One region of the Cytobacillus spartinae genome, then DNA from elsewhere that is predicted to be linked to it. Evidence: riboswitches for the same ligand, from Rfam matches in the RefSeq annotation. Region 1 holds a riboswitch; each other region holds the start of a gene.

Region 1 (11,135 bases):
AAACCTAAAGCCGGATGTGAATGCAGAAAGCCGAATGCAGGAATGCTGTTAAACCTAGCTGGAAAATATGAAATTAACCTAGAAAAAAGCGTCATGGTTGGCGACCATGAAAGAGACATAGAGGCTGGACAAAAGGCTGGTTGTAAAACCGTTTTTATTGGTGAAGGGGAAACGAATGCTGATTATCAAGCAGCATCGTTATTTGATGCAGTTGAAAAGATAAAAGAAATGGTACAATAAATACGTTTTTTTAAAAGAAAGAATCCTCCTTAATATAAGAGAGGATTCTTTCAGTTTCTAAGTAAACTTGCTTACTAATTAAGTAAGATTAAAATTGTCTTCCGCCTAATTGTTGCTCAGCCATTTGTACTAAGCGTTTTGTAATTTCTCCACCAACTGAACCGTTTGCTCTTGAAGATGTATCTGGACCAAGATTTACGCCAAACTCTGTTGCAATTTCATACTTCATTTGATCAATTGCTTGCTTTACGCCTGATACGAGTAATTGGTTTGAATTGTTGCTTCTTGCCATGTTAATCATCTCCTTGGTGTAGTTTTATTGTTTGTTACATTTCTAGTTTTGTTACGAAATTTAAGATTTATTCATAGCTGGACCTTGGTAATTTTTTCAAGGTTAATTTCGTCATGATAAAAAAGGCTTTTGTTGCTTTTCGAATATTGTCACTAACATGGATGCCATGATACTTCGTGGGATTTTTTCTTCTCTAAATCCGTTTATGGGAAGTATAAAGTATTTTATATAGCAGCTAAGTTTAAGAAAAGAGCCTAAAAAAAGAAATCATAACTTTGTCCCTATTAGTTGTTCTAATCAAAGTAAATCGCACATACATGTGTTGTAAGGATAAAAACATCGAGAATAGGGGGCAATATAAAATGATTTATAGGTTGCTTGCATTAAACATCGACGGAACACTTCTCCAATCAAATGGTCGGCTTCACAAGTCAACAAAAGAAGCTGTAGAATATGTTCGTCAAAAAGGAATTTATGTAACACTTGTTACTTCTAGAAGCTTTCCATCTGCAAAAAAGGTGGCGAAGGCTTTAAAGTTAGATTCTAAACTTGTCACTCACCGAGGTGCATATATTGCAGATACATTAGGCAAGCCCATTCAGGCAAAACGTATCCCTGAAGACATTACTTTCGAGATTGTCCGTTTACTAGAAGGTTTTTCCTGCCAAATTAGAATTGTTCACGAAGAATATTCATTAGCAAATAAATCAAAAGTAAGTAATAATCTACTAGCAAAGACAGTCTTTACTTCTGGCGACCCTGTCTTTTATTCTCAGCAATTCGTTGATACATTAAGTGATACTCTACTAGATGACCCGTCAACACCTCCTAAAATGGAAGTGTATTTTGAACATAAAGAAGACTTAGAAGATGCCCAAAAAGCAATGCAAAGTATGTTTGCAGAGGTTGATCTTGTAAAATTAAATGATTTAAGATTAGATATTGTCCCAAAGGGAGTTTCTAAGTTAAATGGATTGTTATACTTAGGGGAACAACTGGGAATTAGTAGAGATGAAATGGTTGTCATCGGAGATTCCGTCGATGATATTGACATGCTCGAGCAAGTAGGATTGGGAGTTGCAATGGGTAACGCACCTGTCGAAGTAAAGCAGGCAGCTGATTGGGTAACTCGTTCAAATAACCAACAAGGTGTCGGGTACATGGTAAAAGAGCATTTTAGAAAGCAGCAACCGATTGAATTCCTACGCAAAATGAATATCATTAAATAAATTATTTGGGATGATCATACTTTGGTGGTCATCCCTTTTTTGGTTTATTTCGTGTGTGATGAGGTTGCTAAACAATACTGCGATGAGTCGGGGGGAATTAAAGGGCTGGTTAACATTATTAGGCTGGCAGAAAGGTGTGAAGTGTGGTCGATATCCTAGGACTTGCCGAAATGTTGTGAAGAGTCGCCGATAAATGTAAGATACTCGCTGAAATATGTGAAAAAGTGACCGATAACTATTAGATACTTGCCGAAATATATAAAAAAGCAGCCGATATCCTGACTGCGCTCGAATAAGTTTTTGGTTTGGCGAATAAAAGTGGTTGTTTGTCCAATAAAACAAAAGCAACGGCGAATATATTGCTCTATATGTCCATTATAACCATGTGGACGGCGAAAATAAGGTGGAACAAGTCCAATATACTCCGGAATACACCTCGAGAATAACCATGCTATAACCTGAATTTCCAAAAAACTAGTCTCCCTAATTTATTGACCTCATAACATCCATTCAGTACACTTAAAAAAGTTAACTTTTTAAGACAAATTTATGTTCAAATATATTTTAAAGGTGATCTTATGCAAATTTATATAAAAGGTATTGAAGATGAGCGGTTTCATCGTCCCCTTCAATTAATAGCAAACCTATTCTTTGAAGAAACTGAGATACTATTCGCGGATAAAGGCAAGTCTACCGACATTACCGTAGAGTTTGCCCTAATTATCGCGGAAACAGTAAAGGCTCGAGCAACTCTTACAGATCAATCGGGTCAAATTTTCACTGCTTCTTTTGAAAAAGACCTCCCTAATAATGAGACTGAAAAAGACCGATTTAGACGAATAAAAACAGCTGTGTCTCATGTATATTTAACCGTTTTACAAGATTGGACAGGTATGATTCAGAAGTGGGGAATTTTAACGGGAATTCGCCCAACCAAGCTGCTCCATAAACTACTTCGAGAAGGTATGCCAAAAGAAGAGGCACATAAGAAGTTGATGGATGAGTATCTGATAACGGATGAGAAAATATTTTTAATGCAACAAATCATTGATCGACAATTAACGGCAGTACCAGATTTGTATGAATTGCAAAAAGAAGTAAGCATTTATATTGGCATTCCTTTTTGCCCAACTAAGTGCGCGTATTGTACATTCCCTGCTTACGCGATTAATGGACGTCAAGGTTCAGTGAATTCTTTTTTAGGCGGCCTTCATTTCGAAATGAGGCAAATTGGTAAGTGGTTAAAAGATAACAATATCAACATTACCACGGTCTATTATGGTGGTGGGACTCCGACAAGCATTACAGCAGAAGAGATGGACATGCTGTATGAAGAGATGTATGCTTCATTCCCAAATGTTCAGGATATTCGTGAAGTAACGGTGGAAGCTGGTCGACCTGATACGATAACTCCTGAAAAGTTAGAGGTACTAAAAAAGTGGAATATTGACCGGATCAGTATTAATCCTCAATCCTATATTCAAGAGACATTAAAAGCAATTGGGAGACATCACACGGTTGATGAAACGATTGAAAAGTATCATCTTGCAAGAAAAATGGGGATGAATAACATTAACATGGACCTAATTATTGGTTTGCCAGGAGAGGGAGTCAAGGAGTTTACTCATACTTTAAATGAAACGGAAAAACTAATGCCTGAATCATTAACGGTTCATACGCTTTCCTTTAAACGTGCTTCTGAGATGACAAAGAACAAGGATAAATACAAAGTGGCTGATCGGAATGAAGTAGAGGATATGATGGAGCTTGCTGAAAAGTGGACAAAAGATCACAATTATCTTCCGTACTATCTGTATCGCCAAAAAAACATTCTTGGTAATCTTGAGAATGTCGGGTATTCTCTACGGGACCAAGAGAGCATCTATAATATTATGATTATGGAAGAACAACAAACCATCATTGGTTTAGGCTGTGGGGCAGCTAGTAAGTTTATTGATCCAGTGACAGGAAAAATCACTCAATTTGCAAATCCAAAGGATCCTAAATCGTATAATGATGGATTCGAAGATTATACGAATAAGAAAATAAAGATCTTAAATGAATTATTTATGAAAAATACCAATGTGAAAGAAGAAGTCTAACTCGTTTAGGCTTCTTTTTTCCTTTGATGTTAAATTATTCTAATATTATGAATTTACAGACAGGATTTTTTCGAAAAAAAGAGAATGTTTTATATATAGCCTGTCATAAGATTTTACGAGCTAGGTTTTGAAAGCGTTTACTAAATGGAGGGATAAAATTATTATGATGCAAACACCTTTAACAATGACGCAAATGATCAAACGAGCAGAGAAGTATTTTCCTAAGAAACAGGTCATTTCACGAACAACAAAAGGGATTGAACGATTTACTTATAAGGAGATGGCTGAAAGAACGAGAAGACTAGCTGATAGTCTTGAAAAGCTTGGAGTACAACGAGGAGATAAGGTTGGTACACTTGCATGGAATCACCATCGTCACCTGGAGGCTTACTTTGCAATCCCATGTAGTGGTGCAGTACTTCATACAATTAATATTCGCTTAGCACCTCAACATATTTCATATATTATTAACCATGCTGAAGATAAAGTATTACTGATAGACGCTGACATCGTTCCATTAATAGAAAAATGTAAGGATGAATTCACAACAGTTGAAGCTTACGTCATTATGACAGATGAGGATGAGCTTCCAGAAACGACATTATCTCCTGTCTATCACTATGAAAAGCTGCTTGAAGAGGGGAACCCTAATTACGAGTATCCTGACGACCTTGATGAGAATTCACCTGCTGGTATGTGTTTCACATCAGCAACAACAGGTAATCCGAAAGGGGTCGTATATTCTCATAGAGGAACCGTTCTTCACAGTATGGCACTAGGAATGGTTGATAGTGCGGCTGTTAGTGAAAAAGATGTTGCTCTACCTGTCGTACCAATGTTCCACGTTAATGCTTGGGGATTGCCATTTGCAGGAGTCTGGTTCGGTACAACTCTAGTACTACCTGGACCATATTTTACTCCGAAGATTTTAGCAGAATTGCTAGAAGAAGAAAAAGTTACCATCACAGCTGGTGTTCCAACCATCTGGTTAGGGCTGTTAAAGGAACTCGAAGAAAAGAAATATGATTTAAGCAATCTTCGCTATATTCTATGTGGAGGTTCAGCTGCACCAAAAGGAATGATTAAAGCGTTTGAACAGAAGCATAACATTCCATTTAAGCATGCCTATGGTATGACGGAAACGAGTCCTTTAGCAGTTATTTCTACTTTAAAAAGCTATCAAGAGGAGCTTTCAGAAGAAGAAAAGCTAGAAATTAAGGCGAAGCAAGGTATATTAGTTCCAGGCTTAGAAATGAAAGTCGTTGGAAAAGACGGGGAAGTCGCTTGGGATGGAAAAGAGATGGGAGAACTGGCACTTAGAGGTCCGTGGATTGCATCTGAGTACTTTAAAGATGAGAGAACGGCTGACACATTCCGTGATGGATGGCTCTATACAGGGGATGTTGTCACACTTGATGAAGAAGGCTTTATGAAAATTGTAGATAGAACGAAAGACTTAATTAAGAGTGGTGGAGAATGGATTTCGTCTGTTGATATTGAAAATGCGTTAATGGCACATGAAGCAGTGTTTGAAGCAGCAGTAGTAGCTGTTCCTCATGAGCAGTGGCAGGAGCGCCCAATTGCATGTGTTGTTTTAAAAGAAAAAGATGGAGCGACAAAAGAGGAACTTTACGATTTCTTAAAACCGCAATTTGCAAAATGGTGGCTTCCAGATGATATTTTATTTCTAGAAGAAATTCCAAAGACTTCGGTCGGAAAGTTTTTAAAACGCGCTTTAAGAGATCAAGTTCAAAAAGATTACTTACAAAAGAATTAAGTTTAAAAGGGTCAGAGATTTATCTCTGATCCTATTTTCATCTATTAAATTACAAAAATATTCATAAATATTAGGAAAGTGGTTTTTTCTATATAGTAAAGCCGATATAATAAAAATAGTGAGATAAATGGGAGGGGTATAAAAATGTCTACTCAGTTTGTAACAAACACGGTGAATGTTCATGTTGAAGGACGCGTAGCAACTGTTCAAATGAATCGCCCACAAAGCCTAAATGCATTAGATAAGGAAATGATTAAGGGGCTAGTTGCAAGATTAAAGGAGATTAGCACATCCGATGATATTGATATTGTTGTATTAACAGGAAATGAGCGAGCGTTTTCTTCCGGTGGAGACATCAAATCCATGCTTTCTACGGTTAAAGATGAAAACGATTTCTACAATATTATGGATGCTATTAATGAATTGGTTGTAACTATTTATAGCCTTCCAATGGTAACAATAAGTGCTGTATCCGGTGCAGCTGCTGGACTAGGATTAAGCTTAGCCTTAGCAACTGATTACATACTTGCTGATGAAAATAGTAAGCTAGCAATGAATTTTATTGGGATCGGACTCATTCCAGATGGGGGAGCTCATTTCTTCTTAGAGCGCAGATTAGGAGAAGATAAAGCAAAGCACCTAATTTGGGAAGGTAAACCGTTATCAGCTGAAGAGGCATTGAAGATTGGGTTAATTCATGAAGTAGCAGTTGATTATAAAGAGGCTTTAAATAATAAAATTGCGGAGTGGCAAGCAAAGCCACTACAGGCGATGATTAAAACGAAAAAGATTCTTGCGGAAAGAAATCGCCCACATTTATTAAAGACGTTAGAGCTTGAAAAATATGCTCAACATAAAATGAGACAAACAGAAGATCACATGGAAGGCATTCAAGCTTTTATTGAAAAGAGAAAGCCTCAATTTAGAGGAAAATAATGCTCTTAAACAAAAAGACTGGCTCTCTGTAGAGGACCAGTCTTTTTGTTTAACGGTGGAACAGAATTAACTTTCCACTTGGAGAGGTGCATCTGTGTGTTTTTTCTAGAGCATCTTTTTCTTTAAGCATTTTTTCACCTAAAGCTTTTGCCTCGTTGTCATCCTTTGCCTCAAAGCCTTCATCAAGGATTTTCTCTCCATTTGCTTCAAAAGCTGTTAATTTGTAAGTTTTCATATGTAAATCCCCCTAATTTCAATATTCAGATAGTTGATTATACTATTATTCTTGCATAATTTATTCTTTCTTGCAAAAGAAAATTTTTTGTGGAAAAATGAACCTTTTTTAAAACTTACCCGTATAAGTTAATGAAATGGAGGAATGAGAGATGGTATTAAAGCTAGAAGGTGTTTCGAAGAGGTTCGGAAAATTTACAGCTGTAGATGCTTTGTCAATATCGATTCCAGAGAAGGAAATGTTCGGATTCTTAGGGGCAAATGGTGCCGGAAAAACAACAACTTTTCGAATGATATTGGGGATTTTAGATGCAAGTGAAGGTTCTATTAGTTGGGATGGGAAGCCCATTAACTATACCACTAGCCATTTAATCGGCTATTTACCAGAGGAAAGGGGACTTTATCCAAAGCTTAAGGTTAAGGATCAAATTGTCTATTTAGCCAGATTAAGAGGCATGGAAAAGCAAGATGCTTTAAAAGAGCTAGACTATTGGTTAAATCGATTCAAAGTTCCTGAATATGCCAATAAGAAGGTAGAGGAACTTTCTAAAGGGAACCAGCAAAAAATTCAATTTATTGCATCCGTTATTCACAAGCCAAAGTTATTAATCCTGGATGAACCGTTTAGTGGCCTCGATCCTGTAAATGTAGAACAGCTAAAAGATGCAGTTCTTGATTTAAAAGAGAAAGGAACTACGATTGTTTTCTCAAGTCACAGGATGGAGCATGTGGAGGAAATGTGTGAGCATTTGTGTATCATGCATAGAGGAAGCCCAGTTGTTCACGGATCTTTAAAAGAGATTAAACGCAGTTTTGGTAGAAAAAATTTAATCATTCATGGAGATTTAGATTTTGGGTTCCTTAAAAACTATCCAGGTGTGACTAAAGCAAAAACAACTCCGGAAGGTATTCATCTACAAATTGAGGGAGAAGAGACTGCTGAGAAAATTTTAAGTGAGGTTGTAGGAAAGGGTTTTATTCGAAAATTCGTTCTAGAGGAGCCTTCCTTAAATGATATTTTCATAGAGAAAGTAGGTGCATCCTATGAATAACTTTTGGATCATATTATTTCATACTTACCTGAGCAAATTAAAAACAAAATCATTTATTATTACAACCATTATTACAGTGGGTATTATTCTAGCATTAACCAACTTGGAAAACATAATCAGTACTTTTAATGATGGAGAAGATAGTGATAAAGTTGCTGTCATTGATGATACAGGAGCACTATTTCAACCCTTGGAGGAACAATTAAATTTAGTTAATGAGGAAGTTGAATTAACGAAATTAGATGCTAGTGAAGCGGATGGAGAGAAGGAAGTTGAAGAAGGTAATTATGATGGTTTACTAGTGTTATCTTTTAACAATGAAAATCTTCCTATTGCTACCTATAAATCCATGACGATTGCAGATACTAGTTTACCTATGGATTTACAATCTTCTTTACAACAGATTAAAACTCAGCTTGCAGCAACACAAATCAATTTAACTTCTGAACAATTGGGTAAACTATACGAACCTATTTCGTTTGAGCGAGTGGCTCTTGAAGAAAATGCGAAAACGGCAGAAGAGTTAAATCAAGCTAGAGGACTTGTTTATGTTTTACTATTTGTTATCTATTTTGCTGTTATTCTGTATGCGAACATGATTGCCATGGAAGTAGCAACGGAAAAGTCATCACGCGTTATGGAGATTTTGATCTCAAGTGTATCTCCTATTAAGCAAATGTTTGCAAAGATACTAGGAATTGGATTACTTAGCTTAACGCAATTAGCTGTTTTGTTAGGGGTAGGGTATTTCTCTATTAAACAAAATTTAAGCTCAATGGAAGGCGGATTCTTTAGCTTCTTTGGCTTTGGTGACGTTCCTGTTGCAACCATTATCTACGCTGTCGTGTTTTTTGTACTCGGATATTTCCTGTATGCAACTTTAGCTGCATTTTTAGGATCTTTAGTAAGTCGAATTGAAGATGTACAGCAGATGATTACGCCAATGACACTAATGGTTGTGGCGGGCTTTATGATTGCCATGTTCGGGCTAGGTCAGCCAGAAACACCATTCATAACGATTACTTCTTATATTCCGTTTTTTACACCTATGCTCATGTTCATGCGAGTAGGGATGCTATCATTACCAGTGTGGGAGCCGATTCTTGGTATCGGAATTCTTTTAGTAACAATTATTATATTAGCTGTATTTGGTGCAAAGGTATATAAAGGTGGAGTACTTATGTACGGAAAATCTAACTCTTTTAAAGATATTAAGAAAGCCATTGATTTAACAAAAAATGATTAATGAGAGAAGCTCCGTTTATCGGAGCTTCTTGAGTATTTAAAAAGGGTATTTTCATATATTGGTTATAGTTTTGATGAAAATTTGTTTGCAACTAAATATGGTTATGTTATAGTAGCTATGAAAATAGCATAATATGTGTCACTAGGGGTGCCGGATAAATGGCCGGCTGAGAGTAAGACCCGTATTTAAGTCTTTGACCCTTTTACCTGATCTGGTTAGTACCAGCGGAGGGAAGTGTATTGACTGACGTCTACATACGCAGATTCCTGTTGCTGGAGTCTGCTTTTTTTGACTCCAACAATAGAAATTTGCATATTTAACTTCCCTCCATGCTAAGAAATTACATCATTGGAGGGATTTTTTTATGAGGAAAACACACAAAATGACTTTGACAGCGATGATGGTCGCAATTGGAACCCTTACAAGCCACATGTTCTATATTCCAATTGGCTTTGCAAAGGTCTTTCCTATGCAGCATTTCATCAACGTATTATCAGCTGTCCTATTAGGACCTTACTATGCAGTCGCTCAAGCCTTCACGGTTTCGTTGCTCCGGAACATCATGGGGACTGGTTCATTATTTGCTTTTCCAGGAAGTATGATTGGTGCTTTATTAGCAGGATTAGTATTTTTAAAAACCAAAAAGACCATCTATGCAGCATTTGGTGAAGTGATCGGGACAGGGATTTTCGGTGCTATGCTTTCTTATCCCATTGCGACTTTGCTTTTAGGAAGTGAAGCAACTCTATTTGGTTTTATTCCTGCGTTTATTGTTAGTTCACTGAGTGGAGCAACGATTGGTTTTATTATTTTAACAGCGTATTTTAAAAAGGTTGGAGAAAGAGGGGGACTAGGGTGGAAACAGCATTAACAATCGCAGGGTCAGACTCCAGTGGTGGGGCAGGAATTCAGGCTGATTTAAAAACCTTTTCAGCCCTAAAGGTTTATGGGATGTCAGTAATTACTGCAGTAACAGCTCAAAACACGACAGGTGTACGTTCCATTGCGACCATTCCAACAAACATCATTCAAGACCAAATGGAAGCGGTATTAGAAGATATTCCAGTAGGTGCAGTGAAAATTGGGATGCTATCATCCTCACACGTTATTAAAACAGTTGTATCAACTCTTGTAAATGTTAAGGCAACGAATATTGTTCTTGATCCAGTAATGGTATCAAAAAGTGGTCATCACCTTCTTGAATACGAAGCGGTTCAGACATTAAAAGAAGACCTAATTCCTATAGCAACGATTGTGACCCCAAATCTTCCAGAAGCTGAAGCCATTTTAGGAAGGAAAATTCTTTGTGAGGAAGATATGAAGGAAGCATGTCAACAACTAAATGAGCTTGGACCTAAATATGTACTTTTGAAGGGCGGACATTTAGAAGGAGACCCAGTTGATGTCCTTTATGATGGCACCGAGTTTCATCATTTTTACCAAGAAAGAATACTTACAAAAAATACACATGGTACGGGATGTACTTTGTCTTCGGCAATTGCTGCACATTTAGCAAAAGGAAATAGTGTGGTAGATTCAGTACATTTGGCTAAGGAATACATTACCGGTGCAATCCAGCATAGTATTTCTATTGGTCAAGGACACGGGCCGACTCACCATTTCCATCAGCTATGGTAGGGGGTAAATACGTGAAGTGTGGTGAAATTAAGCATCTTTTTAAGCTTATTAAAGACAACAATCCATTAGTTCACCATATCACCAATCAAGTTACGATTAATGATTGTGCAAATGTTACTTTAGCGATTGGCGCATCCCCCGTTATGGCAGACTACACGAGGGAAGTAGAGGAAATCGTTAGTAAAGCTGATGCCCTATTGCTAAACCTTGGGACCTTTAACGAGGAGCGGTACCAATCTATGAAAGTAGCTGGAAAAAAAGCCAATCAACTAGGGATTCCCATTGTTTTTGATCCAGTTGGGGTTGGTGCTTCAAGCTTTAGAAAAAACAAAGCACTGGAACTTCTAAAAGAAATTGATATTTGTATAATACGAGGAAACTACGCTGAG
Region 2 (11,135 bases), 340 kb from region 1:
GAGGCCTATTTAAAAGGAGGGGATATTAAACATGTACGGATATGGCGGATATGGTGGCTATGGATACGGTTGTGGCTATGCAGCGCCAACGGCAGTTGGAGGAGTTGGCTACGGTGGAGGCTTCGCGCTGATTGTAGTTCTATTTATCCTATTAATCATTGTCGGTGCTGCTTGCTTTAAGTGGTAATGAGATAAGGTTAGGGTTGTAAAAAGCAGAGGGGCTAACCTCTGCTTTTTATGTTGACAATTAGTGGAAGGATTTATATACTTTAGGTAATTATTTGAAGGGAATGATAAAGGGGAATGAAGTATTAATCTTATTTTTTAGGAAGCGTATGAAAGGATTTATTTCATAAGGATTTTAGGTTGATAGCGATAAGAAATTTAGCTGTTTGCCTGTGATCACTATAACGCAAATTTCCGAAGAATAGGATTAGTATGCCCTTTTTTGTAAATGTATTTGAGCAAGTAAACGCTAGGTTTTTGCATGGCCTTTTTTTGCTCTATATATTTTTATATTTGGCGAACTATATCCTCTTCGGGCTTCCGGAGAGGATTTCTTATGTCAAATTCTCTCCGGCATTAGGAGAGGTGATTTTTATGACGATGATGAAAGTAATCGGAATTCATAAGAGCTTTGGTGACAAAGAGATATTAAAAGATATTAAATTTACAATAAATGCGAACGAGCGAATTGGGATAGTCGGTTATAACGGAAGCGGTAAAACGACCTTAGCGAATATCCTATTTGGAAAGATTGGTTTTGATAAAGGTGTTATTGAAACACCAAATGGTTCACTTAAAATTGGCTATTTACTTCAATCTGTGGACTACACAGTGAATGATTTTCAGCAAGTTTATACTGACTTAGAGAATCATGAATTATTGATTCATACGAGTCAACTAGGCTTAGGGAATATTTCTAAATGGAATCCCAGTAGGGCGGAGCATTTAAGTGGCGGAGAAAAATTAAAGCTTTCTCTTGCTAAGGTTTGGGCAACAAAACCTGATATGCTTATTTTAGATGAGCCTACAAATCATTTGGATTTTAAAGGTTTAAATTGGCTAGTATCCCAATTGAAATCATTTGATGGTCCTGTCCTCATCATCTCACACGATCGATCATTTCTCGACCAAACCGTCAACCGAATATTTGAAATAGAGGATCGTGAGTTGGTTCAGTACAGTGGGAATTACACCGAGTATCGGGAAGAAAAGAAAAAAAGGAGGGAGGTACAGGAACATCAATATACAAATCAGCAACGATACAAGGCCAAAATTGAACAACAAATGGAGAATCTTTCTAGATGGTCTGATAAAGCACATCGTGAGTCAACGAAACAGGATGGATTTAAAGAATATTTCCGAGTGAAGGCAAAAAAGATGGATATTCAGGTCAAGTCAAAGCTGAAGCGGTTAGAGCAGGAACTGGAAAAAAACAAAATTGATAAACCTAAAGAGGACACGAAGATTTTGTTTCAGTTCGATTCATCTGGTAAGCGCGGGAAAAGAGTAATAGAGGCCAGTGGTATAGGGAAAAACTACGGAAATAACACATTATTTACCGATTCGAATTTTTATATTAAATACGGAGAAAGAGTAGGAATCATAGGTGAGAATGGGGCCGGAAAGACTACTTTTATAAGGTTATTGCTCGGAGAAGAGGAATTAACAAAAGGTGAGCTCTGGAAGAGTGAATCATTGAAAATCGCTTACTTAAGTCAAGACGTTCATGATCTACCAGGGGATATGAGTGCCATAGACTCGCTACAGTTATCCCATCAATCTGAGATTTTCAGAGCCCGGACGATATTTGCAAATTTAGGTTTAAAACAGGATAAGATTATACAGAAAGTCAATTCTTTAAGTCTAGGTGAACGAATTCGTGTCAAGCTAACTGATATTCTAATGAAGAACTATGATTTATTGATACTCGATGAACCGACAAATCATTTAGATTTACCAAGCAGGGAGCAACTAGAGGAAACGCTTTCTGAGTTTACAGGTACCATTTTAACCGTTTCGCATGATCGCTATTTTCTTGAAAGACTCAGCGATAAGCTGCTAATTTTTGAAAATAAACAAATCAAGCGATTTGAAAAGGGGCTTAAACAGTATTTAGGAACCGAAAAATCAAAAAAGTCCAGAGATAGTCATAAGGAAGAGGAACTTATGGTCATCAATAACCAAATAACGGCGATTTTAGGTGAACTAAGTTTTCTTACGCCAGGGGAAGAAAAATATTTGGAATTGGACCATCAATTTAAACAGCTTATGGAAATGAAAAAGCAATTATTAGGTTAAAGACTCAACCCCAGCAAGGATACTTCTAGCTGGGGTTTAGGATTAACGTATTTAGAGCCCATAAAAATCTTTTGTGTTCCTATAAATTTGCTCTAACACCTCAGGTTCAGTAAGCTTCTTAATTTGTGATATGACCTTAATAGATTCCTTCATCATAGTCGGGTTAGTAAGAGTACCCTTAAATGGCCCTTCAAATGCCCATGGACCATCGGTTTCAACCATTATTTGTTCTAGTGGGTAACAACGAACCAGATCTTGAATTTCTTTTTCATATACAATATCAGGAGTAACTGAAACAAAGTAACCATTATTCTTCATTCTTTCAAGAGTTTTGTAATCGCCTTTAAACCAATGAAAATGTGCTTTAGTTACAGAATGCTTTTCAAGAAGGGTACATGCAATTGGAGCATCATCATATACAGCGTGAAGAACAATTGGTTTATCCAATTGTTTACTTAAGAGGATAAACTGCTCCAATACCTCTAAATATCTTTCTAATGAAAAATTAACAACGTTTTTACCTGTTCTTAAGTAGAATGGGAGACCAACCTCACCAATTGCAACCATTTTATCTTGATTTTCTTTAATCCAATTGAAAAGTTCTTCAAGCTCCTGTCCTGGTGGAAGAGCCTGTTCAGGGTGAAACCCAAAAGCTGGTTTCACTTTCTCGAACTTTTCAGCTAAAAGCAAATTTTTCTTACAAGAATCCAAATGAAAAGAGACAGAAATTATGCTTTCTACTTGATTGGTCATGGTCATGAGTTGTTCTAACTCATCATCTTTATAAAGATCAAGATGCACATGAGCATCAATTAAATTAACCAATTAATCACTTCCTTTTAGAGAAAAGTGTACTTTCTTTTTCCAGTGTAAGAAATCTTCTTGGAGTAGAAGCTCTTCTGAACGAGGTCTATCAAAAGGTACCAAGAAATCATCTTTTACATTGGCAGGTTTATTAGACAATATGATGATTCGGTCAGATAGGAATAAGGCTTCTTCAATGTTATGGGTAATAAATAAAATCGTTCTACGATACTCTTCCCAGATAGACAACAACCATTTTTGCATATCAAGACGAGTTAATTCATCTAAGGCAGAAAAGGGCTCATCAAGGCAAATGACTGGCTGGGGGCTTTGGAGTGCGCGAATAAAGGCTGCCCGTTGTTTCATACCTCCAGAAAGTTCATGGGGAAATGCATCTATATACTGCTCAAGACCAGCTATTTGTAACATCTCTTTTGCTTTCTCTTTGTCTTTTTTTCCGTGCAATTCCTGTCCTAATAGTACGTTTTGCAAGACGGTTCTCCATGGAAGTAGAGAAGGAGTTTGTGGCATGTAACTAATATGGCCACGATTCCCCGTAATTTCTTGATCTGCTAATTGAATCGAGCCTGTGTTGGGGGAAAGGATTCCTCCGATGAGATGAAAGAGGGTACTTTTTCCACTACCCGATGGACCAAGAATAGAAACAAATTCACCTTCATTTATCGAAAAACTTAAGTGTTGGATGACCGGGTTATTCCCGAACTGTTTTGTTAGATTCTTTACTGTTAAGAGACTCAAGGTTATTCATCCCCCTTATTCTGCCATCGAACAAGCCTATTTTCTGCAAGTTTTATCATTCCAAAAAAGATTAAGCTTAGAATCATAATTGCAAAGATGGCTACAAAGACTCGATCTGTTCGGAAGGAGGAGGAAGAAAGGGTCATATAAACACCAATACCGCCTTTTGCACCTAGCCATTCGGATATGACAGCGCCCATTACACTATAAGTAGCAGAAATTTTTAAACCTGAAAAAATAGAAGGTAGGGCGTACGGAAATTCAAGCTTCCAAAATAATTGACTCTTTGTTGCTCCTGCCATTTTCATATAATGAGTCAATTCCGGGGCTGTTTGCTTAAAGCCATCTAAAGCTGCGACGGTTATTGGAAAGAAACATACGAGTGTTATAACGATTATTTTCGGTAGCAATCCAAATCCAAACCAAATGACAAGCAGCGGAGCAAGGACGATAATCGGTACATTTTGAGACAGGATTAACAATGGATAAACAGATTCTCTAATAAATGGAATAAGATGTAGAATAATGGCAGTAACTAAGCCAATGCATGATCCTATCAATAGACCGAGGAGAGCAAGCTTTGTTGTTGAAAGTAAATGTGGAGAAAAATTACCCCACCCAATAATTGCTTCACTTCCTATTTTTGATGGAGGAGGTAAAAGCCAGTCAGGTACTTCAGCTACCTTTACGATAATTTCCCATAGAATGAATAAAAGGAGGAGAACCAGTGCAGGTCTCCATCCTCTTTTTAACGAAGTCTTCATGGACGATATTTCTCCGTAAGTTTATCCATGGACACTCCATCAGGCTGATACAAAATTTTTACCTGAGAAATTACATTGCTACTTCCTATTTCAATCATCCTCTCATTCATCTGAGTGATGATTTGAAGTAAATGTTCAAGATTTCCTTCCATGGTTGTTTCTAATGGATGAACCTCGTATTTAACACCAGATTCTTGAATAATTGATATTGCCTCATCAACGTAGGGGATTACACTTTCCCCATTTTTTGTTTTCGGCAGTATTTGAATACTAACAAGCGCATTGCTCATTCAAATGCCTCCTTACTCAGGTAAAAATTCGTTTGTGAATGCTTTTTCAGCTTCCAATTCTTTTTCTAATAATCCATTTTCATACATCCAAGAAGCATAGTTCTCCCAAACTTCTTGTTTTTGTACTCCCCATCTATTTGCATCATCTTGATATTTTGGGGATAGCCATTCTTGACTTGCTTTTACTAAATCAGCATCTAGGTCAGGTGCAGCAGCTAATAAAATTTCTGCAGCTTCAGCAGGATTGTCAATCGTAAATTGATAGCCTTTAGAAACAGCTGCTACAAATGCTTTAACGGTTTCAGGGTTGTCTGATATCATTTTCTCATTTGTTGTTAAAACTGGCGTATAATAGTCTAGTTTCTCCGAGTAGTCCGTTAAGTAGACCATATTAATTTCTTCTCCGCGTAGCTCTGCCTCAACACCAGTCCAACCATAATAAATCCAAGCAAAGTCAATATCTCTTTTAACAGCTGTGAAAAAATCGGAATCACCCATGTTTACAAAAGAAACTTTACTTACATCTGAATCTTGTTGTTGCATCAGTGAAGCGATAACAGATTCCTCCACGGGAGAGCCCCAACCACCATACGTTTTGCCTTCAAAATCTTTAGGTTCTTTAATATTTTTCTCTACAGGAGAGGCAAAACCAGACGTATTATGTTGAATAATAGCTGCAATTGACACCAATGGTACTCCTTGAACACGAGCCTGTGTAACACTTTCTTGGTAACCTATTCCGAATTCAGATTGACCTGAAGCTACTAGCTGATCTGCTCCAGCTTCACCAGGCATGATAATCTCAACATCTAGGCCTTCTTCTTCAAAGTAACCCTTATCAGCTGCTACATAAAGTCCCGTATGATTGGTATTCGGTGTCCAGTCAAGTACGACAGTAACTTTCTCTAGTTCTTCTTTCTTCGGGTCGTTTGCAGATTCATTTTCTTCGTTTGCGCCACACCCAGCTAATAAGAATGCAGTGGATAAAATTGCTAACCATTTTTTCTTCATATAGTACCTCCTAGGTTGTTCATGCAAGAATAGAAGAGGATAAAAGGAATGACCCTAACAAAAAAGCACCCAAGGTAAGAACCTGGGCGCATATTTACAAACAATATATGTACAACATTGTTTTAGAATATGTTTCCTACGCTGGTTTTAACCAGATCAGGTTCAAAGGGTCAACATCTTAAGGATGAAATCTCAACCGGCAACACCGGTCCCCCTACTATTCTTACCTATTTAATTGCATTTTCATTATAACAGATTCTTTTTTTTTGGCTAGCAAAATGAATGTATTATTTTAGAAAATAGTTCTTTTATCTCTTGTGGTAAAAATTGGCGCGAAAATTCAGGGGGAAAGTATGTTACCGTAGTAGGTATGTTAAATTAAAAAAATGGAGGAGATACGATGAAGAAGATTGTAGGTTTACTTACAATTATGATCATGTTCTCATTCCAACTAATGAATGTTGGTTCTAAATCATCTGCCCAAACGATTGATGGGATTGATATATATACAGTTAAGGATGAGGACACATATTTTAAAATTGCCCTTGAACATGGAGTATCTGAAATCGAGCTACAACAAATAAACTTTAATAGCCATTTAAAGGCCGGAGATAAGATTATTGTTCCTAAAGGAATCACAGAAAAGGAAAAAGATTTATTAGCAAGGCTAGTTCATGCGGAAGCAAAAGGGGAGCCATATGCGGGGAAAATAATGGTTGGATTAGTTGTATTAAACCGTATGGAAAGTGATGAGTTCCCAGATACGATTAAAGATGTTATTTATGAAAAAAGACAATTCCAACCGGTTGATAACGGAATGATCAAAGATCCAGCTGGTGATGAGTCAAAAGCTGCTGTCGAAGCTGCAATTGCCCTTAAAGGACAAGCTACTGACGCTTTATATTTCTTCAATCCAGATCAGACTAGCAGCAAGTGGCTTCGTACAAAAACAGTTACGACTGAAATTGGGAATCATCGTTTTGCGAAATAGTTGTATTTGTGGCAGGCTCTTTTGGCTTGCCTTTTGCGGTTTTGGTTTGTCGGATTTAGTCGAATAATCGATAAGTTGAAAAAATCGTGCATATAAATCTGAAATTCGTTCATAAATTTAGAAATTCGTGCATATAATCGGAAATTCGTGCATAAGTGCTTGATTTTCTTATACAAAATTAATTAAGCTTATCAAATTGACAAAACGTCCTAATTTTAAAAAGAAATCTTATGCAAATCGATCCACTAGCACAAAAATTTCCGTATTCATACATTAAAAAAGTCACTCATCTGAACTTCGTACTAAATACCAATAATATACAGAAAGAACAAGGTCAAATATGCCTTGTTCTTTTCATTTTATTCAACCGGTTCTGTAGTTTTATTTTCTTCCTTTGGAGTGATATGAGATTCAAAACCATATCCTGTAGAGCTTATTTCTAAGACCTCTTTTTTTTCGTCCTGTTGATTCTTTTTATAATCTTCGTTCGTATTGTTTATCATTTAGCTAGTCACCTCAAGGTTAGGATACTCCACGAGCAAATAACTATGCTAGCTCAGCTTCATACATCCTTATTAAACTTTTGAACAGGAACGGTAATGGCTTGTTGTTTCCACTCGCTTTTATGTATTTTCTGAAGATCCTGTGCTAAAACATCGATTGAAAGCAGTTCGAAATAAATGATTGCTTTAGAAGGAAAGTGTTGATGTTTAGTAGTATGATCTTGAACATCTATTTTTTTCCTCATCTGCCAAAACTCTTCAGATAGATCATTAATTAATATTGAATGCTCTTTTGGAATATTGTGATTCTCAGAACTTAAAATATTTGATATTGATTTGATGGTATGATTCACTTTTAGTTTTTCCGTCGAGTTGAAGATATCTTTTTCTACGGGCATATAAATTAAATTTCCAATATGGTAAAGGATTTGTCTTATAACAAAAAGTTTTTTATGCTCATAATGATACTCACGCATTTGTAGCTTTGTATGGCGATGGTACTTCCATTCCTCACGCTGAAATTGGCAGAGTTGCTCTGTCTTCTCAACTTGCTTCATTAATTTTTCAAACGTTAATAGATTATTTTTATTGATTTTGCCATTCATCATTTCCTTTATTCGTTCCATCAATAAATTGGCTGATTGTTCGTATAAATGAGCCGTATTTTTAACAATATCTTTTGAATAGTTAGGTGGAAAAATAAAAATATTAACAAGAGTAGAAACAGCCAGGCCAATAGAAGTAGTCGTTAATCTTACAAAGAAAGACTCTAAATAATGGTCATGTGTGGTTGGAATCATATTTACTGCTGTTAGCGTTGCAACGAGAATCCCAGCTTCTAGTTTAAGCTTGTGACAAGTAATAATGGTCAACACGGCAGATAATGCGTAGGTGATAGCTTGGTCACCAAATATATAGGTGAAAATCATAGAGTAAGCAGCCCCGATAGCTGAAGCCGGAAAACGAACTACTCCTTTTTTTATAGAATCAGATGCAGTAGGTTCAATGGTAACAATCGCCGTTATTACTGCAAAAATAGCTGGAAGGTTAAAGTATTGGCATAGGGCTGCAGTTACAAAAACGGCAATTCCAGTTTTGTAAATACGCCCACCGACAAACTTGGCTTTAAAAAACTTCTTCATTGAGCAAAACCCCATCACATAAGGAATTGAAAATGTACATATGTTAATAATTGTTAGTATGTGCAATTTATATGATTTATAGGCATTTAAGAGATACTTTAAATACTATTAGTAATACCTTAAAAAGAGGAATGTTCCATACAGTATATTTTACTAAATTACAAATGAAAAACATTTAAAATGTAAAATGATACAGTCAAATTGACGACCACGAAAAAACCTAGCAAATCTTGATTGAAATTATACTTTTGTCCGCGTTTCCTACTACAGTGTATTTTCATAGGATAAAGGAAAGGAAATCAATGAAGCTAGGGAGTGAAATCAGTGGAGAGTTATTTTAAAAAAGATAACACGGATCGAGAAGGAAGGATTACTAGAAAAGAGTTAGCGGAATATACTCTTATAGGAGACGGGAAAGATGGCGAGGTGTACAGAATTTCTGATGATAAGTGTGTAAAACTATTTTTTAAAGAAGATATTCAAGAAAAGGAATTAGAAGCGCTTCAAGCCGGACAATCGTCACCAGTTATCCCTCGTTTATACGAATATGGCAAAAATTATATCGTGATGGAATTTGTAAAGGGTACTTCACTTGCACGTATTTTAAAAAAAGAGCAGCAAATTACGGAAGAGTTAACAAATAAAATTTTACTTATGCTCGATGAATTAAAAAAGATCGGATTTACGAGATGGGACACAGAAATACGACATGTACTTATAAATGAAGAAGGAAATCTAAAAGTAATCGACCATAAAAGAGCCTTTTCTTCGGAAAGTCCGGTTCCAACAAAGTTATTAAAAGGGTTCAAAAAGTATGGACTCTCAGGTGATTTTTTAGCACATGTTAATCAACTAAGACCCTCTGTCTACTCTGAATGGAAAAAATATAAATAGGAAAACTAGGTTTAATCTCTTTTAGGACTTTCATATATACAAGCATAGATATGTATCCACCTTTCCAAAGACTTTGCTAGGAAAGGTGATTTTAGTTTCTTTAATAGTCTATTTATAACTTTTTAATGGTTACTCCATCCAATTGGGTGAACAGAACATCGCCTTCTTCATTTGCCCATACTAGGAACTCATCTTCTACAGAAAGGAATATTCCCTCGCAAAAAAGTTTCTCTGCTCCTGACAACACTTCTAGTTTATCACCTATTGTAAAGACCTCGTTCAACTTGTGTGCTAGACTCATGGATTAGCCTCCTATATATGAATTTATTAGTCTATATATAGTATTAAAAATTGAATTGAGTGTAAGGGCATAGACCTATTTTCGAGATAAGTATACAAATAAAAAATGACTGGGGATTACCCAGCCATTCTAGTAAAGACTATATTTTGCGGACAGTGATGTTATCTAAATTAGTTGTATTTAGATCACCATCATCGTCAACCCATACAAGGACATTTCCACTTGCATACACAAATGAACCTTCGTCGATGTCGTCATCACCAGATAATACCTCAATTTTGTCCCCTAATGTTAAAATTCTATTTAGAAACTCAGCCATATTATCGATGTCATTCCCACCGAAAAATGTCATGTTGTTTCCTCCTTTCTTTTTAGTATACTCTATCTTTATGCCGTTTTACGAAAAGTGGAAAGGGCGAATCATCTATTTTTTGCAATATTAGTGAATATGGTCATTTTTACTAGTTTTAAACTTAAATTGGTTAAAAGACTATTAATGATAGGCTAGTACTTTTGTCCTTCTCCATCATCGTCCTTTTCTATATGATCTCTTTCTTGAAAAGGCTCCTCAAAATGACTAGAAGATTCAGGTTCGTCAATCACTTGAAGAAGTTGATTCTCAACTGATGGGGATTCATCTGCTAGGGCATCTTGATAAGATAAATAATCGTTTTCAATAGGCTCAAAGGAGAGATCGTGAGGTAGCTCTAAAATCGATGAATGATTGTCGTTCTCTAAGCTGTGTTCCTCGGCATCCGCTAATTCACTAGATTCCACTTCAAGTGAGTTAGTTCCACTAGATTCCTCCATTAAAATATCTTCTTGTCCTTCATCAGTTATGAGATCCTGCTCAAGTATAGGTTTACTATCTTCGTGAATCTCTTTATCAAAAGGATCTTGAGTAGCTATCAACACCTCGGTTAATTCATGGTTCAGATTAAAATTTTCATCCCTAGATACGCTTTCTTCAATATCATTCTCTATTTCAGATTCTAATTCTGGGTCAGAATCCTGTTCGAAGTTCCCCTCGTACTTAGCAAAGGTTATGATTTCTTCGTCAACTGTTTGACGGTCATCCTTTATGTGTTTTTGTTCTTTTGATTTATGATTTTTATAACTTTCTTTATTCTTTTTACGGTCCTTTTTTTTAGGGTCGTGAACCTTCCGTATGCTTATTGGACCTCCAAGGTGCTGAACATTCAGTTCACCTGAGCTATTAACCCAAATTAAAAGATTATCAGTCGCCACAACAAATGAGCCTTTATAGTCTAGTCGTTTATCACCGGAGAAGACCTGAATATGATCCCCCATACTAAAAATGAAGTTAAGTGCTTCAGCAGCAGTTAAGGATTGCAAAAATGATAATTGATTT
Region 3 (11,135 bases), on a different contig from region 1:
TGAATGATTTTAGAAACATTAAGTAAGTTGCTTTTGAGAGCGAGCCAATTAAACTAATACATTCAGAAAGATAATTCCCACCAAGGTTTTACATTTAACAATATCCACCGATGTTAGCTATTAGGCCGACTTCTGACAGTCCGGAGACAATTTCTGTGGTTTGAATCAGAAGAAGAGAGAACTTCTGACGGCACAAAGGCAATTTCTATGATTAGAGTCAGAAGAAGAGAGAACTTCTGACAGCACAAAGACAATTTCAGTGAGTAGAGTCAGAAGAAGAGAGAGCTTCTGACAGCACAAAGGCAATTTTAGTGAGTAGAGTCAGAAGAAGAGTGAACTTCTGACAGTTCGGAGACAATTTCTGTGGTTTGAGTCAGAAGAAGAGTGAACTTCTGACAGTCCGGAGACAATTTCTGTGGTTTGAGTCAGAAGGAGAGAGAACTTCTGACAGGACAAGGACAATTTCTATGATTAGAGTCAGAAGAAGAGAGAACTTCTGACAGCACAAAGGCAATTTCAGTAAGTAGAGTCAGAAGAAGAGTGAACTTCTGACAGGACAAGGACAATTTCTATGATTAGAGTCAGAAGAACCAAAAGGCTAGTACTCTGTTCTTCAATTTGAATGTGATGACAAACGAGCCAAGTAACTTTTGCCATACCTAACTAACCTCAGTAACATGAAGAACAAAATACATGATTCGTAAAAAAAGTACCATCCTAATTTATAGAGGGGGTGCTGATTTGGATTTATTTTTATTCAAAGTCCTGGTAAAAATGCCATACTTCGCTCAAATAACTTTAAACGAAGTACTAGAGGCTGAGAAAGAGTTTTATAAATTACTTCGAGAGTATTGGTATGATCATAATTTTTTAACCCCGAAGTGGTGGTTTCTTGTATTTCTTTCCATTCTTCCAGCCCTCTTTTGGTGGAAATTCGTAGACAAAAAACGGCTTACTGAAATTCTAACATATGGGTTGTTTTTAGGAGTAATTGCTACAATTTTAGATTCAATTGGCAGCAACGCCTTAGCGTGGACATACCCAATCCGTCTAACTCCCTATTTATACCCACAGTTATACCCATACGATGTAGGAGTAGTCATCATTCCATTTATGCTTGTTTATCAAAAATGGGGACACCAAATGAAATCATACGCCATCGCAAGTTTGTTATTGTCTTTTTTTATTGCATTTGTAGCAGAGCCCACTATGGTTTGGCTAGGAGTCTACAAAGAGTTTACCTGGAAACACATTTATTCTTTTCCTGTCTATTTTGTACTAGCGCTTATTTGTCGTTGGATTATCTTTTTTATAAAATTTCAGGAAGATAAGAATTAGTTAAGGTTTTTACAAAAGCAATATGAGTATATTGTCGTTCCTTCTACAAACACTATGAATACTTACTATTCTCGACTTCATAGGTGGCTCTCCATGAAACGACTAAACCGCAATAATAAATCGTTCCTAATATTGGCAGTTATACATACATCCCTACTAATCGCTGCTTTTATTAGAAGCAATGATCGTAAACGTTCATTTATTTCTTTAATGTCGGACATAGGGTTTGCATATCTTTTTGAATACATTGTATTAAATCTATTTAATGCTTATAAATACAAGCCCAAAATATTAAGAAACAATTACTTAGATAATATTCTTGGGGCGATTTTATCACAAGCAATCTTTGTCCCGTTTACCTCCCAATTTATAAGAACATTTAAACTGGGTTGGGTAGGGAAATTATTTTTTATCGTGTATTTCTATCTAGTTGAACAGTATTTTATTCAAACGAAAGTCTATAGTACTCTATGGTGGAAATCTTATTTTACAAGCTTTTTCTTGCCTGTGTTCTATAATTTGAGTGACTACTGGAAAAACCATTTAGAAAAAGGAACTAGATTCATACTATTCATTTCCTTATTTTTATCTATCTTAGTTACGGGAGTCAACATATTATATGTTATGGCTGTGGTAAGAAAATTCCGTTTTGGTTTGGGTAAAATTCATTCATGGAAAGAACATTTTATCCTAGCTCCGTTATATTCAATCTTGTTATCATTGCTTTCCGCTATCACTGTTAAAAAGGGAGGACTCATCCCAAAAGGGGTTTTTCTAGTATTCGCAAGCTTCTTAGATTGGGTTATTCATGAAACTAAAGTGGTGAAAAAGCGATTTCATGTTTCAACTTTAAATATTTTTATCCATTGTTTAATGCTGTATATTTCAACTCTCTTTAAAAATTTGATCTATAGTGAAAATAATCAACAAAGTTGACCACTTCAGCCTAATTCTGTTGTGGTCCATTTTTGTTCGTCTTACTTGACCAATAAGCTCTAAAAACTTATTTTATTACTATTACATATGTTTAAAAAGGGGATATTTTTAAATGAAAGATCGATTATATTATTTTGATCCATACATAAAAACATTTTCAGCAAAGGTAGTAAAACAAGGCCAAGATCCTACTGGAGATCACTTTGTTGTTTTATCTGAGACGGCCTTTTATCCTACTGGCGGTGGTCAACCACACGACATAGGAAAAATTAATCAACACGATGTGATAAACGTAGAAGAGGTTGACGGTGAAGTAAGACATTACACGGCAAATCCAATTCCGGAAGATACAAACGAAATTACGGGAGAAATAAACTGGCAGCGACGGTTTGATCATATGCAGCAACATGCAGGACAACATATTTTATCTGCAGCATTTGTTGAGCTATATGGATTTGAAACCGTAAGCTTTCACCTTGGTAAAGACTATTTAACGATAGATCTTGACGTTGATGACATAAAGGAAGAAATTCTAGTTCAGGTAGAGAGTTTAGCGAATCAAATCATCTTGGAGAATCGACCGATTGAAACAAGATGGATCTCAAAGGAAGAGGTCACGCAATATCCACTAAGAAAGAAACCGACCGTTGATGAAAATATTCGACTTGTCATCATTCCAGAATTTGATTATAACGGGTGTGGTGGAACCCACCCAAATAGCACAGGTGAGGTTCAGGCAATAAAGATCTTAAATTGGGAGAGACAACGAAAAAAGATCCGTGTGTCTTTTGTTTGCGGAAATAGAGTCATACACCAGCTACATCAGAAAAATTTAGTATTAACGAAATTGAGCCAACTTTTAAACGCTCCTGAATCAGAGATGGAAAATGCATTAAGCAGAGTGTTAGAAACCAAAAAAGAATTGGAAAAATCTTTGGAAGAAGCTCAAGACAATATAATGAGTCATAAAGTCCAAGTATTGATTGAACAACCAATGATGTTTAATGAACAACTTATTATTAAAGATGTACTTAATGACTATTCTCTTCAGCAGCTTCAGAAAATGGCCCGTATGGTCATCAGTAGAGCGAAAAGTGCAAATGTCTTTTTAGTATCTAAGACGATGAACAAAATTCAATTTGTTTTCAGTCGGGGTACCGCATCTAACCTAAACATGAAACAACTTGCTGCAGAGCTCTTACAAGTTATTGATGGAAAGGGAGGAGGCAGTGAATCCCAAGCACAAGGTGGAGGAGAAACAAATCTCTCAGCCGAAGAATTTTTATCATTAACATTGGAAAAATTAAAAGGCTAGCATAATGATAGGCGAGATAAATGTGTTTTCTTAAATTTTTGGATTGGAAGTAAAGCTGTCCTTCATTTTCCAGAGATGAAGGACACAATCATAGATATATTAACCATGTCCCGGAAGATTTATATGTAAAAAAACAGTTCTTCAATGGAGAATGTAATTTAATCAAACGATTGATTAAGAAATTTGCATCCCTATGATTTGACATGTCATATAGACTGGACTAAAATTTATTTTGAATTCAAGATATCTGCATTTGTGAGAATAACTTCGAGTTGAAGAGGGGGATTTGAATGCAACATATATTCCAAAAAGGTACCGATGAAACTAAACCGACTCTGCTATTGCTTCATGGGACTGGAGGAAACGAGCAAGATTTACTACCCATTGGGGGAATGATTGACCCAACTGCTTCTATTCTAAGTGTAAGAGGAAATATCTTAGAACACGGAATGCCTCGATTTTTCCGTAGACTTGCAGAAGGTGTCTTTGATGAAGAAGATCTTGTTTTTCGTACGAAGGAATTATATGAATTTTTAAATGAAGCATCTGAAAAATACGGATTTGATCGCAATCATATTGTTGCAGTCGGTTATTCCAATGGGGCGAATATAGCAGGAAGCTTATTATTTCACTATCAGGATGCGTTAAAAGGAGCGATCCTACATCACCCTATGGTCCCAAGAAGAGGGATTGAGTTGCCAACCTTAAATGGGGTTCATGTATTCATTACAGCCGGTGAAAATGATCCACTTTGTACCCCACAGGAATCGAAGGATTTAAAGACGTTTTTAGAAAATGCTGGTGCAAACACAAGCATTCACTGGGAATATAATGGTCATCAGTTAACCCGAACAGAAGTAGAGGAAGCTGCTGAATGGTATAAAAAAGTTTTTTAAAGTTTTTCCTACCAAAGTAGGGAAATATAGGTTATACTTTGATGTGACATAACTAAATAAAACGTAACCACAAGGGGAGCTATATGCTGAGAGTGAATAGTTTGTCTATTCTGACCCTTTGAACCTGTTAGTTAATGCTAGCGCAGGGATGTGGATTTGTAGATGCTTCTGTCATTCTGCTTTCATATTCTCCCTTGGGGTTCCGTTCACTAGGAAAAGGGGAGAATTTTTTTATGAAAAAAATAGGCTTACTAGCAATGATTGAAGCGGCTTTTTTTGCTGCATTCGCACTGATTCTTGATTTGCTACCTTCTATTAAACTCTCACCAGCGATTTCAATCTCGATCGCGATGGTACCTATTTTTATCTTAGCGTTTCGCTGGGGGTATAAAGTAGCGTTATTGTCTGGTTTTCTTTGGGGGTTATTACAGGTCGCGGTAGGAGATATCTATTTCTTAACACCTATTCAATTTGCCATTGAATACTTTATTGCATTTGCCTTTGTTGGGTTTGCCGGTCTATTCTATAAAATTATTCATTCTTATTTACAAAAAGGCGATAAGAAAACCGCGATGGTTTGGATTGTCGTTGCCACATTTGTCGGTAGTTTAGCGCGTTATTTTTGGCATTTCGTGGCCGGATTCATTTTCTGGGGAGAGTATGCACCAGAGGGAATGTCACCTGTATTATACTCGCTAGTTGTAAATGGAGGAACGATGCTAGGAGCTGCCATCCTATGCTCAATCGTCGTAGTACTTCTGATTTCGAGTGCACCACGTCTTCTTCAAAGAAAACCAACTTACATCAGCATCAATCAAAAAAATGCTTCATAGTTAAGAGAGCCGACACCTTGTATATGTGTCGGTTTTTCAATAGAGTATATTTGATCAAGCTGGTGGGTCTCCTATAAAAACTTGAATCTAACATTCTTAGAAAGTCAGAAGGTAGGGGAACTTCAGATGCTAAGTGATATCACCGTGGACGTACTGAGGTTAGTTTTAAGTTCGGACAGCACAACAAGAAAAAGCTAGCGTTGAGTCCGATGTCAGTTCAACTTCGAACAGTACAATAAGAAAAAGCTCGTGTAGAGTCCGAAGTCAGTTCAACTTCGCATAGCAAGAGGAGGAACCCCCAGTTTAGTGTCCGAAGTCGATACAACCTAAGAAAGTAAACCAAGGAAATACTCTTCGCTCAATTTTGAACCAGGGTCATATCTCTTATTAATTTTACACAAATATTCTTAATTTCGTCATCATTAGTCAAAATCCAATTGACATAAAGACTATATTGTTTTATATTAATTCCTATAAACTTAATAAGATTAATTTTCTTATCCAGAGAGGTGGAGGGAGTGGCCCTATGAAACCTCGGCAGCGGACTCGTTTGAGAACTGTGCCAATTCCAACAAGCTTTAGAGAGCTTGAAAGATAAGATGAGCGGCTTCCTATACGAGACCAACCTCTTCTTATTGTCTGGAATTGACGATAAGAGGAGGTTTTTTTATGTCCAACAGTAGGAGGGTGTTAAATGGAAGATACATTGAAAAAGGAACAACTTATCGATGAACTTCTTTATTTTGGAATCTATAAAAAAGGTAATAAGCAACTATTTGAGCTTCCGTTATCCGTTCTTGAGGAAGAATATGAAAAAGTTATTAAGGGAAAAGGTCATATTCAAAACAACGAATCGTAAAGGGGAGCGATCCAATGTGTACACAAATTAAGATACCGTGGAGAAACCAACACTTAATTGGTAGTATCCATTTTCCGGATTCTTATCTAAATAAAAGTAATGTATCATATCCTCTAATCATTATTTGCCACGGTTTTACGAGCAGTAGAATAGGCGTGGATCGTTTATTTGTTAAGTCCGCTAATCAACTGACGGCAGAAAGTTGTATAGTCGTTCGATTTGATTACAGTGGCTGCGGAGAGAGTGAAGGCAACTACGGAAATTCTGGTCTAGACGAATTAATCGAGCAAACGATAGACGTGATAGAGTTTTGTTCTGGAATAGATAAAGTTGATTCAAATAAGGTCACTCTTCTTGGACATAGCTTAGGAGGAGCAACTGCTCTGTTAACTGCGGTTAGAGATATTCGGGTAAAGCAGCTCATACTCTGGTCAGCGGTGGCAAACCCATATGAAGATATAGCGAAAATCGTTGGTATGAATAATCTTAGAAACTTAGAAAAATCTACCTCTATTGATTATCTAGGCTATAGCTTTTCAGAAAAATATTTCAATTCACTAAGAAAGTTCCACCCACTAGAAGAAGCAAAAAAGTTCAAGGGAGATGTCCTCATTATTCATGGCACTGATGATAAGGATATCCCCGTTCACTATTGCCATTCGTATGAAAAAGAATTTTTACTTAGAGCCAAAGATGGTTCGTGTACAAAACAAATCATTCATGGTGCGAATCATACTTATTCTTCTTCAGCTCACTTCAAGCAACTAATGGACACAACAAAAAAGTGGATTAACGACAAAATCATGATTGAACAGTTTGTATAAGAAAATCCCTAATTATGATTCTTGTGACTAATCGCTCAAGTGAATTTCCTTTGGAAGGTCGATTGACATGCTTTGAACATTCCTCGGTTCATTATTAATAAGATCTGATGAATAGATCATAACGAATATCGTCCCGCCAACTGCCTTCGATCTAATTAAAATCGGTTGATTGGTCATATTTTTAAAAGAAAAGTCGGGTCCATACCAACTCACAGTTGCATCGCGGCCTGGTGGAACGTATGGGACGCTCTTACTATGGGAGTACCTTTCGATAATGTCCATCCCAGCTCGGTCTACAGCATTAAATAAAGTGGAGGAAACTTGACAGATTCCTCCACCAATTCCCTCAGATAGCTCACCTCTAACAATAACAGGTGCTTTTAAATATCCTTTTGCCTCTGTTCGTCTACCTACTACTTCATTAAAAGAGAATTTTTCACCTGGAAAAACGACGTGATTGTTTATAGCTTCTGCTGATAGTCGAATATTATGAGAGCGAGTCTTATTATGACTATTGAAATATGTAACATAGTAACCAATTTGTTTGTTTTTAATATGTGAGAGTAGTTCACTATCTACCTTTGGATAAACGGATAGGGTTGGAATTTTCATATTGCTCTGACTGTTTTGGTAAAAGTATTCTACGAATTGGGATTTAAATTCTTTCTCATTAAGCTTAACTCCTAATTCCTCAGGTACCATTTGTCCAACATCATTTAACTTTGCATTCTTTGGAGAAACATATATTTTCTCTGATAGTTCCTTAGCTAGTTGGTCAACTTTTTCTAAATCTAATAGGGGGCTACCTGGTAATGGGAGTGAATAATCCTCTTTTGTAAAGGTTGGAAATAACAGTTCGTTCTCTTTTGCTGAGCCTTGGTGTATACCTGTCTGCATAACAACAATAAACAAAATGACTGAAAAAAATAAACGAATCAATCAAGTTCACCTCCCTAATATAGTATATGTAGTATTTTAGGGTTCAATCGGATGATAACAATTGGTTCAATTTTCCGAGGAAGCAGATTGTTCGCATTCTAAAGAAAAGTTCGAAATAATAAAAGAACAAACCATTTTGAAAAAGGTGTTACTAGATGAAGCAATATGATTTTACAAAAGGAGATATTTTTAAGAGTATGCTCCTTTTTTCAACCCCAATTATGATGACGAACCTACTCCAGGTATCTTATCAGTTCATTGATAGCCTTTGGATTGGAAACTTATTGGGAGCCAATGCATTAGGAGCCATCGCGGTTTCAGGAACAGTTATTTTCACCGTTCTTTCCTTTATTATTGGAATAAACAATGCAACCTTAACCATATTGTCCCAACAAAAAGGGAAAGAGGATGAGGATGGTTTAAAACGCTATTTAAATGCCTTTGTTGTCATATTAACAAGTTTATCGATTGTTCTAGGATTTCTCGGTTATGTTGGATCTGAAAATTTTTTACGATTTCTAAATACCCCTGAAAATATGATTTCAGATGCCACTACTTATTTACAAATTAATTTTATCGGAATTCTATTTCTCCTTGGATACAATTTTATTGCAACAGTACTGCGATCTGTGGGTGATAGTAAAACCCCACTTTACTTTGTCTTGTTAGCAGTAATTCTAAACACGATTTTGGACCCAATCTTCATTTCCGTTTTTCAATTAGGGATAAATGGAGCGGCCTATGCAACCATCCTATCACAGGGAATTGCTTTCCTTTACGGCTTAATTATAGTCCTTAGAAAAAAGCTAGTTCCTTTTACAATCCCATCACTGCCTAATAAAGAGGAGGTACTGTTGATTTTAAAACTAGGGATACCTTCTGGGTTACAAATGATGGTGATTTCAGCGGGTGTAATGGCCATTATGAGCGTAGTGAATTCCTTCGGGGAAGATGTGGTTGCTGGTTTTGGGGCAGCTCAAAGGATTGACAGCCTTATCATGTTACCCGCAATGGCATTAGGAACTGCTGTGAATAGTATGGCCGGTCAGAACATTGGTGCTAATCAGTGGGGACGAGTACATAAAATAGCTCTCTACGGTGTTGTTTACAATTTCGTTGCCATGATGATGATTGGAGTGCTAATTTTCTTTTCTTCACATATTTGGATTGGATTATTTATAGAAGATGAGGGGGCACTTTCATTTGGTACCGAATATTTAGTTTTAATCGCATTCTTCTATCCTTTTTTAGGGCTTAATTTTATTTTAAATGGAGTTGTTCGAGCATCAGGAGCTATGTTTCAAGTCTTGATTTTGAATATCATTTCATTCTGGGTACTTAGATATCCTTTAACGTATCTTCTTTCTGACCTTCTTGGCGAAAAAGGAATTGCCCTTGGGATGGGAGTTAGTTTTGTCATTAGCTCCATTATTGCCTTTCTTTACTACCGTTATGGAAAATGGAATCAACAGAAGTTATTTTCAAAAGAGTAGAATCTATTTAATCTGCAGGAATATATTGCCTGTTCCCCGAATGTTATTAAAGAGATAACAGGATAAGGGGGAATAAGGCTTGGATATTATTCGAACTCCAGATGAACATTTCATGAATCTAAAGGATTATCCGTTTCAATCGAATTACATTTCTATTAACGGTTTAAGGATGCATTATTTAGATGAAGGTGAGGGGGAAGTGGTCCTTTGTCTTCATGGAGAACCAACTTGGTCTTACCTTTATCGAAAAATGATTCCAACACTTTCAAAAAATCATCGAGTAATCGCCCCTGATTTTATCGGATTTGGGAAATCAGATAAATTCACAAGTATGGATGATTACAGTATAGACATGCATGTAAGTGCTCTAAAAGAGTTTATAGAAAAGTTGGACTTAAAGAATATAACCTATGTCGTACAAGACTGGGGAGGAATCATTGGTCTTATTACTGCAACAGAATTAGAGGATAGATCAGCTAGGCTAGTCATTATGAATACAGGACTTCCTACTGGAGATATTCCGGCTTCAGAAGGATTCCAAGTTTGGAGAAAATATGTGGAACGTACGCCAGATTTACCGATTGGAAAAATTATTACAAGAAGCTTAGCTGATAAAGATGCTATCTCTCCTGAAGAAATTGCAGGGTATGAAGCTCCTTTCCCAAATCACTCTTATAAAGCTGGTGCTCAAAAGTGGCCTCTTCTCGTACCAATGCAATATGATGATGAAGGAGCAGAGCGACTAAGACAAGCCCGTGTTGTATTAGCTAAATGGGAAAAGCCTGCATTAGTTATGTTTTCTGATAGTGACCCAATCACTCGTGGCGGGGATCGCTTCTTTAGAAAACTTATTCCTACAGCTAAAAACGAACCTGAAATCATAATTAAAAATGCTGGTCATTTCCTTCAAGAAGAAAAAGGAGAGGAAATTGCAGGTCATATTGTAGAATTTATCGGTAGACGTGTACGGGATTGATATAAAAAGAGACTTGAGGAAATTCTCAAGTCTCTTCATTTATCTAAACGACTTTCTTTAATTTTTGATTAGGACGCACCGGCCAACTTTCTACACCTTTTAATCCTTCAATATCATCTGCATAGAATACAGGATCTAATCCTTGTTTTCTTTGCTCCATGTAGTGATCTAGCGCCTTAAATGCAAATTTTCCTAGTAATCCGATTGCGATAAGATTCGTTAACGCCATGATAGCCATAGCTAAATCCGCGAAGTCCCAGACAATTTGCAAACTCGCCACTGCACCAAACACAACCATTCCTAGAGCAGCTAGTCGGTAGATGAATAGAGCTGCCTTACTTTTATGAACAAACCCTATATTTGCTTCTCCATAATAGTAACTTCCGATAATCGAGCTGAATGCAAACATGAAAATAGCGATTGCGACAAAGATGCTTGCCCATGGTCCGAAGTGCTCTGCCATGGATGCTTGAGTTAGCTCAATACCTTGTAAACCAGTTGTATATGAATCTGATAGAAGAATGATAAAGGCTGTTGCAGTACATACGACTAATGTGTCAAAGAATACGCCCAATGCTTGTACGAAACCTTGTTTTACTGGATGAGAGACAACTGCCGCCGCAGCCGCATTAGGTGCACTTCCCATTCCAGCTTCATTTGAGAATAAACCACGTTTTACCCCCATCATGATAGCAGCACCAACACCACCGCCAAACACTTGTTCAA

What was found. A riboswitch is a leader RNA that binds a small molecule or an ion and turns the genes downstream of it on or off. The one in region 1 is predicted to bind thiamine pyrophosphate.
Region 2: another riboswitch for thiamine pyrophosphate. It lies ahead of ACFYKX_RS07885 (ABC transporter substrate-binding protein); the one in region 1 lies ahead of thiW (energy coupling factor transporter S component ThiW).
Region 3: another riboswitch for thiamine pyrophosphate. It lies ahead of thiT (energy-coupled thiamine transporter ThiT); the one in region 1 lies ahead of thiW (energy coupling factor transporter S component ThiW).

The regions. Positions count from the first base shown of each region.
Region 1 is NZ_JBIACK010000002.1:49,875-61,009, forward strand. It holds gene ACFYKX_RS06255 (D-glycero-alpha-D-manno-heptose-1,7-bisphosphate 7-phosphatase) at 1-240, shown strand, start outside; gene ACFYKX_RS06260 (small, acid-soluble spore protein, alpha/beta type) at 329-532, opposite strand; gene ACFYKX_RS06265 (Cof-type HAD-IIB family hydrolase) at 895-1,761, shown strand; gene ACFYKX_RS06270 (coproporphyrinogen III oxidase) at 2,340-3,863, shown strand; gene ACFYKX_RS06275 (long-chain fatty acid--CoA ligase) at 4,027-5,640, shown strand; gene ACFYKX_RS06280 (enoyl-CoA hydratase) at 5,785-6,576, shown strand; gene ACFYKX_RS06285 (YhzD family protein) at 6,626-6,811, opposite strand; gene ACFYKX_RS06290 (ABC transporter ATP-binding protein) at 6,963-7,862, shown strand; gene ACFYKX_RS06295 (ABC transporter permease) at 7,855-9,108, shown strand; TPP riboswitch at 9,242-9,358, shown strand; gene thiW (energy coupling factor transporter S component ThiW) at 9,473-9,979, shown strand; gene thiD (bifunctional hydroxymethylpyrimidine kinase/phosphomethylpyrimidine kinase) at 9,964-10,746, shown strand; gene thiM (hydroxyethylthiazole kinase) at 10,758-11,135, shown strand, end outside.
Region 2 is NZ_JBIACK010000002.1:386,165-397,299, forward strand. It holds gene ACFYKX_RS07855 (YjcZ family sporulation protein) at 32-187, shown strand; gene abc-f (ribosomal protection-like ABC-F family protein) at 601-2,304, shown strand; gene ACFYKX_RS07865 (TatD family hydrolase) at 2,356-3,129, opposite strand; gene ACFYKX_RS07870 (ABC transporter ATP-binding protein) at 3,130-3,867, opposite strand; gene ACFYKX_RS07875 (ABC transporter permease) at 3,870-4,631, opposite strand; gene ACFYKX_RS07880 (thiamine-binding protein) at 4,628-4,921, opposite strand; gene ACFYKX_RS07885 (ABC transporter substrate-binding protein) at 4,934-5,932, opposite strand; TPP riboswitch at 6,049-6,158, opposite strand; gene ACFYKX_RS07890 (cell wall hydrolase) at 6,333-6,923, shown strand; gene ACFYKX_RS07895 (hypothetical protein) at 7,283-7,426, opposite strand; gene ACFYKX_RS07900 (FUSC family protein) at 7,486-8,568, opposite strand; gene ACFYKX_RS07905 (RIO1 family regulatory kinase/ATPase domain-containing protein) at 8,893-9,462, shown strand; gene ACFYKX_RS07910 (hypothetical protein) at 9,575-9,763, opposite strand; gene ACFYKX_RS07915 (hypothetical protein) at 9,903-10,115, opposite strand; gene ACFYKX_RS07920 (hypothetical protein) at 10,268-11,135, opposite strand, start outside.
Region 3 is NZ_JBIACK010000001.1:608,052-619,186, reverse strand. It holds gene ACFYKX_RS03035 (CBO0543 family protein) at 742-1,338, shown strand; gene ACFYKX_RS03030 (hypothetical protein) at 1,432-2,274, shown strand; gene ACFYKX_RS03025 (alanyl-tRNA editing protein) at 2,387-3,589, shown strand; gene ACFYKX_RS03020 (alpha/beta hydrolase) at 3,880-4,485, shown strand; TPP riboswitch at 4,548-4,651, shown strand; gene thiT (energy-coupled thiamine transporter ThiT) at 4,719-5,318, shown strand; SAM riboswitch class I at 5,813-5,919, shown strand; gene ACFYKX_RS03010 (Fur-regulated basic protein FbpA) at 6,013-6,177, shown strand; gene ACFYKX_RS03005 (alpha/beta hydrolase family protein) at 6,192-7,001, shown strand; gene ACFYKX_RS03000 (VanW family protein) at 7,029-7,898, opposite strand; gene ACFYKX_RS02995 (MATE family efflux transporter) at 8,096-9,433, shown strand; gene ACFYKX_RS02990 (haloalkane dehalogenase) at 9,513-10,409, shown strand; gene ACFYKX_RS02985 (alanine/glycine:cation symporter family protein) at 10,453-11,135, opposite strand, start outside.